DNA from 2 places in the Cupriavidus sp. H39 genome. Region 1 is predicted to be linked to the other one. Evidence: predicted binding sites of a transcription regulator. Region 1 holds the regulator's gene; the other holds the start of a gene.

What was found. Region 1 encodes LexA, which represses DNA repair genes until DNA is damaged. Its sites were predicted from a motif close to ACTGTATNNNNATACAGT; they were not measured.
Region 2: a site for LexA is predicted at 3,324-3,341, ahead of ACOCMH_RS18185 (ATP-dependent helicase). Genes of this name have one in related genera too.

Annotation. Positions count from the first base shown of each region.
Region 1 is NZ_CP189848.1:2,351,355-2,359,682, forward strand. It holds gene ACOCMH_RS26235 (replicative DNA helicase) at 1-113, opposite strand, end outside; gene rplI (50S ribosomal protein L9) at 278-730, opposite strand; gene rpsR (30S ribosomal protein S18) at 763-1,041, opposite strand; gene priB (primosomal replication protein N) at 1,045-1,344, opposite strand; gene rpsF (30S ribosomal protein S6) at 1,431-1,805, opposite strand; gene ACOCMH_RS26260 (asparaginase) at 1,925-2,917, opposite strand; gene lexA (transcriptional repressor LexA) at 3,170-3,823, shown strand; gene ACOCMH_RS26270 (hypothetical protein) at 3,937-4,107, shown strand; gene ACOCMH_RS26275 (hypothetical protein) at 4,146-4,490, opposite strand; tRNA gene ACOCMH_RS26280 (tRNA-His) at 4,581-4,656, opposite strand; gene ACOCMH_RS26285 (hypothetical protein) at 4,759-5,037, opposite strand; gene dusA (tRNA dihydrouridine(20/20a) synthase DusA) at 6,029-7,042, opposite strand; gene ACOCMH_RS26295 (NADPH-dependent FMN reductase) at 7,232-7,792, opposite strand; gene ACOCMH_RS26300 (enoyl-CoA hydratase/isomerase family protein) at 7,921-8,328, opposite strand, start outside.
Region 2 is NZ_CP189848.1:592,113-600,440, reverse strand. It holds gene ACOCMH_RS18215 (GntR family transcriptional regulator) at 1-383, shown strand, start outside; gene ACOCMH_RS18210 (hypothetical protein) at 365-553, opposite strand; gene ACOCMH_RS18205 (LysE family transporter) at 631-1,272, opposite strand; gene ACOCMH_RS18200 (hypothetical protein) at 1,352-1,954, opposite strand; gene ACOCMH_RS18195 (thioredoxin) at 2,086-2,592, shown strand; gene ACOCMH_RS18190 (TlpA disulfide reductase family protein) at 2,697-3,230, shown strand; gene ACOCMH_RS18185 (ATP-dependent helicase) at 3,385-5,484, shown strand; gene ACOCMH_RS18180 (class I SAM-dependent rRNA methyltransferase) at 5,698-6,894, opposite strand; gene ACOCMH_RS18175 (HP0495 family protein) at 7,118-7,426, opposite strand; gene ACOCMH_RS18170 (D-alanyl-D-alanine carboxypeptidase family protein) at 7,488-8,328, opposite strand, start outside.

The DNA of each region.
Region 1 (8,328 bases):
TCCCAGGCGGCGTTGTCCAGCAGCAGGCCACCCAGCACCGATTGCTCGGCTTCGATGGAGTGCGGCGGGACCTTGAGGTTATCGAGTTGGGGGTCGGCGACGGGCGCGTTCATGGGGAGGGATTATAACGGCGGGCGGACACACTTCGACGTACATTTGGCGACTGCGCCGTCAAAGGCAGGCGGGCAACAAAAAAGGCAGGAGCCGGGGCTCCTGCCTTCTTTGCCATGCTTGCGGGCTTTGGCCGGCGCGATGCGCTGGCCGAGGCGGCGCGTCCTTAGACGCTCTCGCCCACCACCGACACGGTCACGTCGACCACGACGTCCGTGTGCAGCGCAACGCTGACCGGGTGGTCGCCGACCATCTTCAGCGGACCGTTCGGCATGCGAACCTGAGCCTTTTCCAGCTTGTAGCCTTGGCCAGCCAGGGCTTCAGCGATGTCGGCGTTGGTCACCGAACCGAACAGGCGGCCGTCGACACCCGACTTCTGCGAGATCTGGACGGTCAGGCCGTTCAGCTTCTCGCCTTCGGCTTGCGCGGCGGCCAGCTTCTCGGCGGCGGCCTTCTCCAGCTCGGCGCGCTTGACTTCGAATTCGGCGATCGCGGATTGCGTGGCGCGGCGGGCCTTCTTGCCCGGGATCAGGAAGTTACGGGCGTAACCGTCCTTCACCTTGACGATGTCACCCAGGTTGCCCAGGTTGACGACTTTTTCCAGCAGAATGATTTGCATCGTGTTCTCTCCTTGACGGACCTAGGGCCTGATCAGTTCTTGTGCAGGTCGGTGTACGGCATCAGCGCGAGGAAACGCGCGCGCTTGATGGCCGTATCCAGCTGACGCTGATAGTGGGCCTTGGTACCGGTCAGGCGGGCCGGCGTGATCTTGCCGTTGTCGCCGATGAAGTCCTTCAGGGTGTCCAGATCCTTGTAGTCGATCTGTTCCACGCCAGCCACGGTGAAGCGGCAGAAGCGCTTGCGCTTGAACAGCGGGTTCTGTTGCTGGAAGCGCTTCTTGTTCTTGTTGTCACGTTTGACGAATGCCATGATTCAATCCTTTTCGAATGCTTTACATCCAGTGATGTGAAAGACGAGAGCCTTGCTGTTGCGGTGCTTGCGGGTCAGGAATCCTTCGCAGTCGAGCAGCGTGCCGAGCGGCAGCCGCTCCAGACGCTGGCCAACCTGGCCGATCCCCATCGCTGCGATTGCAAACTCGACCTGCCGCGGCGTGTTCGCCTCGACGGCCTCGCCGCTGTACTGCAGGATGCAGTTGACGACGGGGACCCCGGCCGGGGTATAGCGCAGGGCATCGCGTTCCGCCAGGGTGGCGGCAAGCCGAAGCTGGTTCAACGCGGGGCCTCTTGCTGGTTGCAATCCTTGCTGTTTCCCGTGCCCTGGCCGACGCTGTCAGCCACGGCGCGCACCGCAGTCCGCACTCAGGCGGCCTGGGCTTCGGTGGTCGTTTGCGCGGCCTTGCGGGCTTCTTCGCGCTGCACTTCCTTCATCATCGGCGAAGGTGCGGTCTCGGCCTTCTTGGTCTGCACGATCAGGTGGCGCAGGACGGCGTCGTTGAACTTGAACGCGTGTTCCAGTTCAGCCAGCGTTTCCTTGCCGCATTCGATGTTGAGGCAAACGTAGTGAGCCTTGGCCAGCTTCTGGATCATGTAAGCCATCTGGCGACGGCCCCAGTCTTCCACGCGGTGAACGTTGCCGTTCTGCGAGGTCACGAGCTGCTTGTAGCGCTCGATCATGGCCGGCACTTGTTCGCTCTGGTCCGGGTGGACGATGAAGACGATTTCGTAATGACGCATTGACGCTCCTTTTGGGATTAGCCACCCGGGCGTCACGAGTCCGGTGTGGCAAGGTTAAATAGCCTTAAATTATAGCCCGCCGCACGGCATCAGCGCAAGCCACTGATTACACGGGCAAATCAGGCACTGGCGAACACCGCCTGCAGCCTCGCCGGATCGCGCGCCAATCCCGCATCTGCCGCCAGGGCAAACGCCAGCAACACGCGCGCCTTATAGGGGTTGAGGTCCGCGGCCGACACGAACACACCGTCGGCAGGACTCGGTTGCGGCGGGATCGCCACATGGCCCGCACCGGTACGCGAACTGCGCACCACCGCCATCCCGGCTCCGGCGGCGTCGGCGAGCGCGGCTGCCAGCACCTCATGGACCGAGCCATTGCCGGCCGCGGCCACCACCAGACCGGCGACACCAGCCTGCACCAGCGCATCCACCACCACCCGCCCAGGCTGGGCATAGCTCGCCACGATCTCCACCACCGGCCAGGCCGCCGGCATCGGCCCGATGATCGACGCCGCCCGCGGCGACCGGACAAAGCGCACATATTCATCCTGGACGAAACCCAGCGGCCCGCACGGCGAAACAAAGGCATCCACCGCCGACGTATGCGCCTTGGCCACGTCGCGCGCCGCGTGGATTTGCTGGTTCAGCACCACCAGCACGCCCTTGCCGCGCGCATCCGGATGGCCGGCGACGCGCACCGCATCCAGCAGGTTCAGCGGCCCGTCCGCCGACAGCGACGTCGACGGACGCATCGCCGCGGTCAGCACCACGGGCACCGGGCACGATTGCGTCAGGTGCAGCGCCATCGCGGTTTCTTCCAGGGTGTCGGTGCCGTGCGTGATCACGATTCCGGCAACGTCCGGCTGCGCCGACCAGTGCCCCACCCGCGCCGCCAGTGTTTGCCAGAGCGCGAAGGTCATGTCCTTGCTGTCGACCTGCGCCACCTGCTCGGCCTCGATGCGGGCGACCGACCGCAAGGGCGGCACCGCGGCCAGCAAGGAGGCCACCGGCACGGTCGCCGCCTGGTAGCGGGCGCTGCTGGCGGCGCTGCCGGCCGCGCCGGCGATGGTGCCGCCAGTGGCCAATACGACAATGCGGGGCAATTGGGTCATGGGATCGCGCAAGGAATCGTTGTGGAAGGCAACCGCGATTGTAGCGGGCGCACGCGCCTTGCCGCTGCCGGGACCAGGCGCACTGCGGACGTCCATGCGACACGCCTCAAAATTCTGCTTGCGCTGACGCCGATACTGTATAAAATCACAGCATACTGTTTAAACATACAGTGCCCGGCCCGCCGGACGCAGGATAACGGACCAGAGTTCCCCGTCATCCGGCCCAGGGGCCCTGCACGGAACGGCGATCCCATGGCGACCCTGACACCCCGGCAGCAGCAGATTTTCGATCTGATCCGCAACACGATCCGCCGCACCGGCTTTCCGCCCACCCGCGCCGAGATCGCAGCGGAGTTCGGTTTTTCCTCGCCCAATGCCGCGGAAGAACATCTGCGCGCACTGGCGCGCAAAGGCGTGATCGAACTGACGCCGGGCGCGTCGCGCGGCATCCGACTGAAGGTAGCGCGCAGCGATTCGGAACTGCCGGACCAGTTCTCGTTGCCGATGGCCGGCGTCATGCAGCTGACGCTGCCGCTGGTAGGGCGCGTGGCGGCCGGCAGCCCCATCCTGGCCGCCGAGCATATCGACCGCCAGTACCAGGTCGATGCCTCGGTCTTCGATGAGCGCCCGGATTATTTGCTGCGCGTGCGCGGGCTGAGCATGCGCGACGCCGGCATCCTCGACGGCGACCTGCTCGCGGTGCGCCGCGCCAGCGAAGCCGCCAACGGCAAGATCGTAGTCGCGCGACTGGGCGACGACGTCACCGTCAAGCGCCTGCAGCGGCGCGGTGGCCATATCGAACTGATTGCCGAGAACCCCGACTTCACCAACATCATCGTCGAGCCCGGTGAAGAGTTCTCGCTGGAAGGCATCGCCGTCGGGCTGATCCGCTCTTCCGGTTTCTAGCGGCCACGATCGCGGGCGGTCAGCCCGCGCGGGCCCACCCGCTCCCATTGCTTTGCAGATGCCGCCCGGCTTGCCGGGTGTTGACCCCGCTTTGCCAAAAAAGAGGTGCCACCATGCCGCAAATCCACCACGTCGCCGCCCGCCGTCCGGTCAAGCCCGTGCCGTTTCGCCAGAGCAAGGGCGTACGCGTCTATCAGGGTACGCAGCGCCGTACCATGGTCGGCAGCATGGCCGCAATCTGCCGCATGCTTGAACTGGAAACCTCCGAAAAACTGGCCGCCTGATATTCGCGGACGCCTTCGACGCGACTGCTCCGCCTCGGTCAGCTACGCGCGCACGCCTTCGCTTCAGCTTCCAGTTCCACCGGCGTCAGCTGGGGAAACCAGGTATCGGTCTTGCGCAATTCCAGCGCGGTGCCGTCGGCCTGTGCCGTCAGCGAGATCAGGTAGGCGTATTGGTATTGGCCGCTTGCGACGGTCTGGCCGATGCGGATTTCGGTTTGATTTTTCGCGGGCAACTGGACCAGCGTCGCGTCATCGCCGAGGTTGTTGCGCAGGCACTTCGCGACATCGGCCATCTTGGCCGGCGTGAACAGGCGCATCGGCGGGCGCGCGCGGACATCTTTCTCGGAAGTACCCGTGGCACACCCTGCCACCATGGTTGCCATCGCTACGCCAATCAGTGCCGCTCGAACAGACATACCACCCCCGGGGAATGCAAAACGGCGCCCTTGCGAGGCGCCGTTCTGGAAAATGCTTGGGGTGGCTGATGGGACTCGAACCCACGACGACAGGAATCACAATCCTGGACTCTACCAACTGAGCTACAGCCACCGTAGAGGTCATCAGCGAAGCGCTGATCGACGAAAAACAAGATTATACAAACAGATTTTCGAGATGGCTAGTATCCCGCACAAAAATTTTTGCCGGACAGGGTCAGGATCGCGGCGGGCTCCATTTGGCCTCGAGCAGGACCGCCTGCTTGATGGCTGCGATGGTTTCTGCTTCGGTATCAAATTGCCCCAGCAACCGGCGTGACTTGCCATTCAGCACGGCTTCCTGCAGCGCCTTGCCTGCGGCAGCGGAAGTACCGGGGTGCCAGCAGTAGCGCGCCGTCCATTTACCATCCTGGAGCTGCTCGGCCACCCAGATCACCCTGAAGTCTTCATAGACGACGCCGAACGGCGCTTCGTTTTCCACGTTGTCTTTGTCCATGCTGCCTCCCCGCCGGCACAGTCCGCATGCCGCGTCCGATCTCCCCTGGGGAACGTGCCGGCCATCGTATCACGGGTCTTGCACTACTCCCGGAAACCCCCGCCAGCCAACCCATATGCTGAACACAGCCCCTACCTCGGCAGGGTTCATGCGGCACGTGCCCGAAGCGATACTCGAGTCCGAGGGACATTGACCCCCCTCGACCTTCCCGTCAGGCGGCCCGCCCCATTGGCCGCCTGCCTCTTTTTCCCTTCCCTTGGCTAGTCGATGCCTCCATGGCGCGCCATGCCTGCGATGGAACCTCCTGCCCGCGAGCGAGACCAACCGACGTGATCGAACACAGCGAACAGGCCATGCAGAACAAGTGTAGATGGAGGACGAGGATACTTGCCGTGATGGCGCTGGCGGGCTGGCTCGGCGGATGCGCTGCAGGCGGCGCCGACGGCAGGGAATCGAGCATCACGACTTACGGCACACTGGACGTGGGCATCAGCCATACGCGATAACGGCCTCGATGCGGATTCAGCGAAAATCCATTCTGCGTGACCGATGGAACGCTTGCGCGGCAAGTTGGTCAAACCCGTTCGTCCCGGTGGTGCCGGCCGAGCGCGCAAAAAAAGAGTCCGCAGCGCGGACTCTTAACTTTAGCGATCTCAAATGCCCTGAAGGCCGTTGCACTCTAACTGCCACGCGGGGAATGCACCATTCGGGTAAACGAAGAGCGCCATGCGGCGAACATCAAATCGCCGACGCGCCAACGAAAAAAAAGCCCGCCGGAGCGGGCTAATAATCAGTTGAAGAAAGCCCTGTATTCGAGGGCAGGCACAGTGTAAGAAAGTGCCCTGCCTCAGCGAATTAGGGGAATCCCTTTCCGGACGCCGCTTTCCGGGCGATCCGGCATCTCATGTGCGGCGCGCGGAGCCCGCGCGCCGCCATGCATATTTTCACGATTCGAAGTTAGAGCGCAGCCTCGGCACGAGGCCGTGCGCGCTTACGCGGCCAGCGGCTCTTCTGCGTGCGGACGCAAATGCGTGCGCGCCTCGTCGAACAGCGCATCCACCTCGGCACGCGTGCGCACCGCATGCATGCGCTTTGCATCGGACAGCACGCGGCGCCAGCCGCGTCCGCCGGCGATGCCACGATGCAGGCCTAGCATGTGCCGTGTCACGGCCCCCATATATCCGCCCTGTTCCACAAGGTCGCCGATATAACGCTGCATCGCCAGTTCGACATCGAGCCGCGATGGCACCGGCGCCCCGGTATCGCCATAGAAGCGCGCGTCCATTTCCGCCAGGACGTACGGCTGGTGATACGCTTCGCGTCCGATCATGACGCCGTCGACATGCTCGAGGTGGGCCACGATTTCATCATGGCTGACGATGCCGCCGTTGATCAGGATCTCAAGCTCCGGAAATTCGCGCTTGAGCTGGTACGCCACCTCATAGCGCAACGGCGGAATCTCGCGGTTTTCCTTCGGGCTCAGGCCCTTCAGGATCGCATTGCGCGCGTGGACGATAAACGTGCCGCAACCCGCCTGCGCCACCTTGCCGACAAAATCGCGAACGAAATCGTAGTGCTCGATCTTGTCGATGCCGATGCGATGCTTCACGGTCACCGGAATCTCCACCGCATCGCGCATCGCCTTCACGCAGTCCGCCACCAATTGCGGCTCGGCCATCAGGCAGGCACCGAAGGCGCCGCGCTGCACCCGCTCGGAGGGGCAGCCGCAATTCAGGTTGATCTCGGCATAGCCCCACTGCTGGCCCAGTTTCGCCGCCATGGCGAGATCGGCCGGCTCGCTGCCGCCCAGTTGCAGCGCGACCGGATGCTCGGCCGCATCGAAGTCGAGGTGGCGCGGCACGTCGCCATGCAGCAGCGCGCCGGTGGTCACCATTTCGGTATACAGCCAAGTGTGGCGGCTGAGCTGGCGATGGAACATGCGGCAATGACGGTCGGTCCAGTCCATCATCGGCGCAACCGAAATGCGGCGGGGATTTACGTTCATGGAAATACAGCGTTTGGAGGCGGTCCGGGCGCGGCGGCACCGCAGGATCCCGGGACGCAGCGCCGCGACATATGCAGGTCACGGCACCCGGCGGCTGGGGCGGCCACGCGTACAGCGAGTGGCCGGCCCGCGCGAAGACGTGAGTATAGGCTACCGTGCCAAGGTCTGCTGCGCCCCACTGCGTGCCGCTCAGCGCGGCGCGGTGCGCTCGATCCAGGTGGCGAACGTGGCCAGGAACTTGCCAAGGAACCCCTTGGTCGACTCGTTGGCAATGCCGCCCTGCTCGTCAAACAGCTTGTCGACGCCGCTGATATAGGCCTCGGGCTGCTGCAGGATGGGGATATTCAGGAATACCAGCGACTGGCGCAGGTGGTGGTTGGCACCGAAGCCGCCGACGGCGCCTGGCGATGCGCTGACGATGGCGCCGGGCTTGCCGTCCCAGACGCTGCTGCCATACGGACGCGAGCCCACGTCGATGGCGTTCTTCAGCGGCGCCGGCACCGAGCGGTTGTATTCCGGGGTCACGAACAGCACTGCGTCGGCACGGCGAATACGGTCGCGGAACGCAGTCCAGGCCTGGGTCGGCTTGTCGTCGAGGTCCTGGTTGTACAACTCCAGGTTGCCGATCTCGACGATTTCCAGCTTGAGCTGCGCTGGCGCCAGTGCGATCAACGCCTTGGCCAGCTTGCGGTTGTATGACTCCTTGCGCAGGCTTCCCACCAGTACAACGACATCACGAGGATCACTCATTACGGCTCCTTTGACGGTGTGGACGGAATGGCACAGGCGGCGCCCGCGCACGGCATGGCCGTGCCGCAAGCGCCGGACCCTGCCGTCACTCTACCCGAGTCGGCCCCGAGGTGTCCTGCGCAGCGATGTCAGTCATGCTTGCCCAGCGCCGCCAGAGGATGCGCCTCGGGCCGCCATGGGCTGTCGAAGAACGACAGCGTCTTCTCGCGGCTGACTTCGTCGAGCCGTGCGTACTGCCAGCGCGGCTTGTGGTCCTTGTCGACCGCCAGCGCGCGGATGCCTTCCACGCCGTCGCCCTTGCGGAATACGTAGTGCATCATGTCCAGTTCCATGCGCAGTTCGTCTTCCAGCGACATGCTGCGCGCGCGGCGGATCTGCTCCAGCGTCACGCACAGCATCAGCGGCGAGCGGCTGCGCAGCATGGCGGCGGTCTGCGCGGCCCAGTCGCCCGGTGCATCGCTGACGGCGGCAAGGATATCCAGCGCGGTGTTGCCGGCGAACAGCTGGTTGATCTGCTCCGACAGCCCGGCCAGCGT
Region 2 (8,328 bases), 1.8 Mb from region 1:
AGCGCCGCCGCGCCACCGCGCAGGAAAGCGCTGAGCTGGCCCTGCCCGAGGGCGACGAGATCGTCAGGCTGACGCGGCTGCGCAAGGCTGACGGACAGATTTACTGGATGGATGTGACCACGCTGGCGCTGGCCGTGCTGCCCGACGCCAGCGCCATCGGCGAATCGCTCTACGCCTACCTGGAGCGGATCGGCAAGCCGGTGCTGCGCGTCACCGAGACACTGCGCGCCGTCGTGGCCACCGAGGAACTGGCCGCGCGCCTGGGCATCAGGCCGGGCGAGCCCCTGCTGCATATCCGCCGCACCGGCTACACCCATGGCGACAAGCCGGTCGAACTGACCGACGCGTACTGCCTGAACGACTTTTACGAGCTCAAGCAATAGCGCCCGGCGGCGCCGGCCACGGGCGGCTCCACCGGCGGCGGGGGCGGGTCTTCCTCGGGCGGCAACGGCAGGTCGGGGGGCACGCCCGGCGGCGCTGGCTCTTCCGCCGGGGGCACGGTATGGCGCGGATGCGGGCGTGCACCGGCGATGGGGTTCAGCGAGGCGGGCATGCGAGGTCTCCGTGGCTGGGCTTCTTCCTCATTGAAGCAAACCCCGCCCGCCCACGCCAGTGCGGATCCCGTGCCGGTCAGGCGTGCTGGCGGCGCACGAAGAACAGCGCCGCGCCCACCGCCATCAGCACGCTGCCGAAAAACCGGTTCTGCCACAGCACCGCGCGCGCATTGCGGAACAGCCCCTGCATGCGCGACGCCAGCAGCGCGTAGCCATGCATCACCACCAGGTCGACGCCGCACATGGTGGCGGCCAGGATCGCCAGCTGCGGTGCCAGCGGCCGGTTCGGGTCGATGAACTGCGGCAGCACCGCGACCATGAAGATAATGCCCTTGGGGTTGGTCACGTTGGTAAGCAAGCCCGTGGCAAAGCGCCGGCGCCGGCTCATCACGGCCACGCGCGCGGGGCCGCCGTCCTGCACCGAACCCGCTTCCACCCTGGCGCGCCATTGCTGGATGCCGAGGTAGATCAGGTACAGCGCGCCAACCGTCTTGACCACCATGAAGGCCTGCTCCGAGGCCAGCAGCAGCGCGCCCAGCCCGCCGCCGGCCACCAGCAGCACGATCACCAGCCCGGCCTGCAGGCCGAAGATGGTGGTGGTGGTCCGGCGCAGCCCGTACGACAGCCCATGGCTCATCGACAGCACCGCGCCCGATCCCGGCGAGACGGCAATCACCCAGCACGCGGCGAAATAGGCCAACCAGACTTCCCAACGCATTTCGACTCTCCTTTGACGTCAACCATGCCGGGCCACGCACTGCAGCCCGGGCACCTGTGATGGATTGGGGCGCGGTGCCTCAGAGCGGGTGGAACCCGCCCAGGAACTGCTCCACTTGCTCAGCCTGGCGCGCGTCGCGCGCGGCCTCGCCGGATTCCAGCACCACCGCCTGGTAGGCGTGCACGCCCACCGCCACCAGCCGCGCGCTGAGACGGCGCGGCGACTGGTCCTGCGGCGACACGCCGCTGGCCTGCAGTTCCAGGCCGGCCAGCGGTCGGCCCGGCCGGTCCGCGCTCATGATGGTGACCGGCCGCGTGCGCGCCTCGCCCGACAGCGTGCCCAGGTTGGCCAGCAGGCCGGCCTGCATCGCCGCCAGGGCCTCGCGCCGCAGCGCTTCATCGTCGGCGGGCAGCGTCACCACGCCCACGGCGAAGAGGGTCTCGTCGACGCGTGCGGCTTCCATCGTCATCGGCAGCTTGCGCCCGGCAATGGTCACGTCGCGGGCGGCGCTGGTGGGCTTGCCGGGATAGAGCGCGGCGTAGCCGCCTTCGCCCGACTGGATGGTGCGCCAGTCATAGCGCGGCGAACAGGCGCACAGGGCCAGCGCCAGCAGCGCGGCGCAGCACGTCAGGGACCAGCGGGGCACGGCGACAGGGCTCAGCGGGGGCAGCACGGGGCGCATGGAAAAACGGGGGCGAAGGGCAGGTGCGGGATGGTCGCGCACGGGCGCATCGCCGGCGCGCGGAAACCGGTATTATCCCGGAAGCGGCGCGCCAGTGCTTGCCGCGCCGCTCCGCCGCCCCCAGATCCGCCATGCCCGCTCCTCGCCTTGCCCGACTTGCCGTAGCCAGCACTCGCCTGCCCTGGCTGGCCGCGGGCGTGTTGCTGGCCGCCGTGGCCGGCCTGGCTGCCGCCGCCAGCCCGCCGCACCTGCCGCCGGCCACTGACCTCGCCGCCCACGGCGCCGACGCGGCGCGCCGCGGCGAGCCGCTGGTGGTGCTGGTGTCGCTGCCCGGCTGCGGCTATTGCGACGCGGTGCGGCGCAACTACCTCGGCCCGCAGGCGGCCGCGGGCGAGATCGCAGTGCGCGAACTCGACATGACCGCCGACACCCCGCTGCGCGCTGCCGACGGCAGCCTGACCACCGCGCGCGCCTGGGCGCGGGCGCAGCAGGTCAGGGTGGCGCCCACGGTGCTGTTCCTGGACCGCCAGGGCCGCGCCGCCGCCAGCCCGCTGCGCGGCATGCAGCCCGACTTCTACGGCGCCTACCTGGAACAGGCGCTGACGCAGGCCCGCGCCGCCGTCGCCGCGCAGAAGTGACTGAAGGGCTGCGGCGGATTGCCGCAAGGCGGTTCCGCACAGCGCGCGAACGCCGGCCGCATTAGAATGTCCCACTGCTGACCGAACCTGCCGAGCCGGATTTCATGACCACTACCGCTGCCCCCAAGACCTCCCGCAAGCCATGGCCCATCGTCGCCGCCGTGGTGGTACTGGCGCTGCTGGGATGGTTCGGCTACCGCGCGCTATCGCCGTCCGGTACCGCGCCCGCCGCCACCTTCACGCTGCTGTCGGGCGAAAAGGTCAGCACCGCCGACCTCAAGGGCAAGGTCTACCTGGTCAACTTCTGGGCCACCAGCTGCGCCACCTGCATCAAGGAGATGCCGGACATGGTCAGGACCTACGAGCAGTTCAAGGGCAAAGGCCTCGAATTCGTCGCGGTGGCGATGAACTATGACCCCCCCATGTATGTGATGAACTACGCCAAGACGCGCGGGCTGCCGTTCAAGGTGGCGATGGACACCGACGGCAGCGCGGCCAAGGCCTTCGGCGACGTGGGGCTGACGCCGACCACCTTCGTGGTCGACAAGGACGGCCGCATCCTGAAGCGCTATGTGGGCGAGCCCGAATGGGAAGCGCTGCACAAGCTGCTCGACGGCGCGCTGGCAAAATCCGCGTAACAGCGGCGCTGCCAACGCCTGCGAAAAGGTGCTCATCGAGCACCTTTTTTTGTTTTTGGCAGCGATCGGCCGTGTGGCGGGTTGCGCGGGGAGGCTGTATGGATATACAGTTGGCGCCAGTCTTTTCCAAGCCTCCCTTCTGCCGGCCTCACCCGTGACCCTGGACCTTGCCCCCGCCGCCGAACTCGCCGCACCTGACGCCGAAGCCGTTCCCGCCTACCTGTCCCGGCTCAACCGGGAGCAGCGCGCCGCGGTCGAGCACGGCAGCGAGGCGCCGCTGCTGATCATCGCCGGGGCCGGCTCGGGCAAGACCAATACGCTGGCGCACCGGGTGGCACACCTGGTACTGGGCGGCGCCGATCCGCGCCGCATCCTGCTGTTGACGTTCTCGCGCCGCGCCGCGGCCGAGATGGGCCGGCGCGTCGAGCGCATCGTCGACCACGCGCTGGGCACCAGCACCGGCGCGGGCCGCGCGGCGCTGCAGTGGTCCGGCACTTTCCACGCCATCGGCGCACGGCTGCTGCGCGAATATGCCGAGACGCTGGGCCTGTCGCCCGCCTTCACCATCAGCGACCGCGGCGACTCGGCCGACCTGATGCACGTGGTGCGCCACGACCTGGGCCTGTCCGAGACCGCCAGCCGCTTCCCCAAGAAGGAAACCTGCCTCGCGATCTATTCGCGCGTGGTCAACACCCAGGCGCCGCTGGAAGACGTGCTCAAGCAGCAGTTTCCGCGCTACGCGATGTGGGCCGACGCGCTGCGCACGCTGTTCGCCGGCTATGTCGAGGCCAAGCAGAAACAGCACGTGCTGGACTACGACGACCTGCTGCTGTACTGGGCCCAGGCCATGGCCGAGCCCACCATCGCGCAGGACATGGGCGCGCGCTTCGACCATATCCTGGTCGACGAATACCAGGACACCAATGCGCTGCAGGCGTCGATTTTGCTGGCCATGCGGCCCGACGGACGCGGCCTGACCGTGGTCGGCGACGACGCGCAGTCGATCTACGCCTTCCGCGGCGCCAGCGTGCGCAATATCCTGGATTTTCCCGCGCAGTTCACGCCGGCCGCGCAGCAGGTCACGCTGTCGCAGAACTACCGTTCGACGCAGCCGATCCTGCAGGCCGCCAACGCGGTGATCGGGCTGGCGGCCGAGCGCTATACCAAGGACCTGTGGTCCGAGCGCCAGTCCGCCGAAAAGCCCGGCGTGGTCGTGGTCAACGACGAGGCCGACCAGGCCCGCTACGTGGTCGAGCAGGTGCTGGCGCGGCGCGAGGCCGGCCTCGCGCTGATGGCGCAGGCGGTACTGTTCCGCGCCGCCGACCACAGCGCGCAGGTGGAGATCGAGCTGGCACGGCGCAATATCCCGTTCGTAAAGTTCGGCGGCCTCAAGTTCCTGGAATCCACCCACGTCAAGGACGTGCTGGCGGTGGTGCGCTGGCTGGAAAACCCGCGCGACCGCATGGCGGGCTTCCGCACGTTGCAGCTGCTGCCAGGCATCGGCCCCAAGACCGCGGCGCGCGTGCTCGATGCGCTGGCGATGGCGACCGAGCCGCTGTTCTCGCTGGAAGCCTTCGAGCCGCCGCCGGCCGCGGCGCCCGCGTGGGCTGACCTGCTGGGGCTGGCACGCGCGCTGATGGCGCCGACCTCGCCATGGCCATCGGAATTCGAGCAGGTGCTGGGCTGGTATGCGCCGCACCTGGAACGGCTGCACGACGACGCCGCCGCGCGCCAGGCCGACCTGCAGCAGCTGGAGCGCATCGCCGCCACCTACGGCGCGCGCGAGCGCTTCCTGACCGAGCTGACGCTGGACCCGCCCAGCGCCTCCAGCGATGAGTCCCGCGTGCCCTCGCGCGACGAGGACTACCTGATCCTGTCGACCATCCATTCGGCCAAGGGCCAGGAGTGGAAGGCGGTGTATGTGCTGAATGCCGTCGACGGCTGCATGCCGAGCGACCTGGCCACCGGCACCACGGAAGAGATCGAGGAAGAGCGGCGACTGCTGTACGTGGCGATGACCCGGGCCAAGGACCACCTCGATGTGATCGTGCCGCAGCGGTTCTATGTGCACCAGCAAGTGGGCTTCGGCGACCGGCATGTGTATGCGTCGCGCACGCGCTTCCTGCCAAACCGGGTGATGCCGAATTTCTACAGCCGCTCGTGGCCGCCGCCGCCGATGCCGGGCGAAGCCGCGGTGAAGCCGGCGCTGGCGCCGGTGGACCTGGCGGGCCGGATGCGGAATATGTGGCGGTGATCGAGCGGTCGGCCGACTTTGCCGAGCCCGCCGGTTCGCTCCCCTCTCCCACGCAGTGGGAGAGGGGCCGGGGGTGAGGGCTGGCGTGTGCCAAGCATGAGGCGCTTCACTTCGAGCAAGCGCCCGCCCTCACCCCCGCCCCTCTCCCGCGCGCGGGAGAGGGGAGAAAACAAGCGGGCGGCTTAAGGCCATCGCCGCTCGTCAGCCTTCGCATCAGGCCACCTTCTCCAGCAGCAACCCCTTCAAATACTCCCCTTCCGGAAACGCCGCCAGCATCGGATGATCCGTGCCGGCCGACAGCCTGCGCAGGATGCGGGCATCCGCCCGCGCATCGGTCACCGCCCCGGCCACGATCTTCTGGAACAGCTCCATGCTGATGGCCCCCGAGCACGAATACGTGAACAGCAGCCCGCCCGGGCGCAGCAGTTGCATGCCGACCAGGTTGATTTCCTTGTAGGCGCGTGCGGCGCGGTCGATATGCTGCGCCGATGGCGCGAACTTGGGCGGGTCCAGCACGATCAGGTCGAACTGCCGCCCTTCGGCCCGGAATTCGCGCAGCGTCTTGAATACGTCGGCGTCGAGCCAGGCTGCGCGCCCGGCATCAAACCCGTTCAGCGCCACGTTGCCCGCGGCGATCTTCAGCGCCTCGCCCGACGAATCGATCGACGTCACCGCGGTGGCACCGCCGCGCAACGCCGCGAGCGAAAAGCCGCCGGTATAGCAGAAGCAGTTCAGCACCTCGCGCCCCGCGGCCAGGTCGCCGACCAGCTTGCGGTTGTCGCGCTGGTCGACATAGAAGCCGGTCTTGTGGCCGTTGCGCACGTCGACGTAATAACGCACGCCGTGCTCGGTCACCGACAACGCCGGATCGGGCTCGGCGCCGGCCAGCACGCCGGTCACCAGCTCGAGCCCCTCGCGCTGGCGCACCGCGGCGTCGGAGCGCTCGTAGACGTTGGGGCAGCCGGTCTCCTTGACCAGCGCCTGCACGATCGCGGTCTTCCAGTGCTCGACGCCCGCCGAATTGAACTGGCACACCAGTTGGCCGGAGTCACCGTTGCCGTAGTAATCGACGATGAGCCCCGGCAGCCGGTCGGACTCGCCGAAGATGAGCCGCACCGCGTCGCTGTCCTTGACCCACTGGCGGCGGTAGGCAATGGCCGCCGCCACGCGGCGCTTGAACAGCGCATGGTCGACCGGCTCGTTCTCGTCGAAGGTCCACACGCGCGCGCGGATCTGCGATTCGGGGCTGTAGGCGGCCTTGGCCAGGAAACGCCCGTCGGCGGCGTGCACGATCACGGTGGCGCCCGGCTCGCAGCGGCCTTCGGTGGTGGCGATGCCCGTAGCATAGATCCACGGGTGGCGGCGCAGCAGGGATTTTTCCTTGCCGGGTTTCAGGGTGATGGTGTTCATGTTGGTATGGGGAGGAAGCAATGCCACGCCCGATGCGCTTTACACACGGCGGGAGTGGCTCCCCTCTCCCGCGGGCAGGAGAGGGGTTGGAAGTGAGGGCCGGAGTATCAACGAAGTGACGCGCGTCGGTATTGCCCGCGCCTGCCCTCACCCCCGGCCCCTCTCCCGCAGGCGGAAGAGGGGAGCAAACAGTACGGGAGAGAAAGTCTTACAACAGTCCTTCTTACAGCACCACCTTCACCATCGGATGCGAAGTCAATGCCCGGTACAGGTCATCGAGCTGCTCGCGGCTGGTGACCCACACCGTCACGGTCAGGCCCAGGTAGTTGCCCTTGCTCGACGGGCGCATTTCCATCTTGCCGGCGTGGAAGTCGGGGTCGAACTCCTGCACCAGCGTGACGATGGCTTCGGCGAAGCCGTCCTGCATCGTGCCCATCACCTTGATCGGGAAATGGCTCGGATATTCGATCAGCGACTGCTCCGGCGGGATCTCGCCGGGCTTGTTACCGCTGCCTTGGTTGTCGGTCGTCATCTCGGATTCTCCGGCGCAAGGCCGGCGCGCCGCGTGGCACGCCGGCTCGCGCGCATTCAGGTCACTTGCGCTTGAACCACAGGCGGATGGTGTCCCACAGGCGGCCGAAGAAGCCGGCCTCGGGCACTTCTTCCAGTGCCACCACCGGGAATTCAGCCACCTTGTTGTTGCCATCCATCAGCTTGACCATGCCCACCTGCTGGCCCGCCGAGATCGGCGCGATCAGCAGTTCCTGGCGCTCCAGCACCGGCTTGAGGCGCCCGCCGGTGCCCTTGGGCACGGTGACGAAGGTCTCGTTCTGCACGCCGATCTTGATCGTGCCGTTCTTGCCCTTGTAGATGTCCGGCGTGGCCAGCACCTGGCCCTTGTCGTACAGGCGCAGCGTGTCGAAGAACTGGAAGCCATAGTTGAGGATCTTCAGGCTTTCCTGGGTGCGCACCTGTTCGGTGGTGGTGCCGATCACGATCGAGATCAGGCGGCGCGAGCCGTCCGGCACGTTGGCCAGCGGCCGCTTGGCCGACGAGATCAGGCAATAGCCGGCGGACTTGGTGTGGCCGGTCTTGACGCCGTCGACGGTCGAGTCGATGTACAGCAGGCGGTTGCGGTTGGGCTGCCTGATCTTGTTATAGGTGAACTCCTTCTGCGAGTACATGCTGTAGTACTCGGGGAAGTCCTTGATCAGGCGCGTGGTCAGCGTCGCCAGGTCCACCGCGGTGGTGTAGTGATTCGGGTCGGGGATGCCGTCGGTATTGGTGAAGTGGGTGTTCTTCATGCCCATGCGCTGGGCCTCGCGGTTCATCATCGCGACGAAGCCCTCTTCCGAGCCGCCCACGGCCTCGGCCAGCGCCAGCGCGGCGTCGTTGCCCGACTGCACGATCAGGCCCAGCAGCAGGTCCTGCACG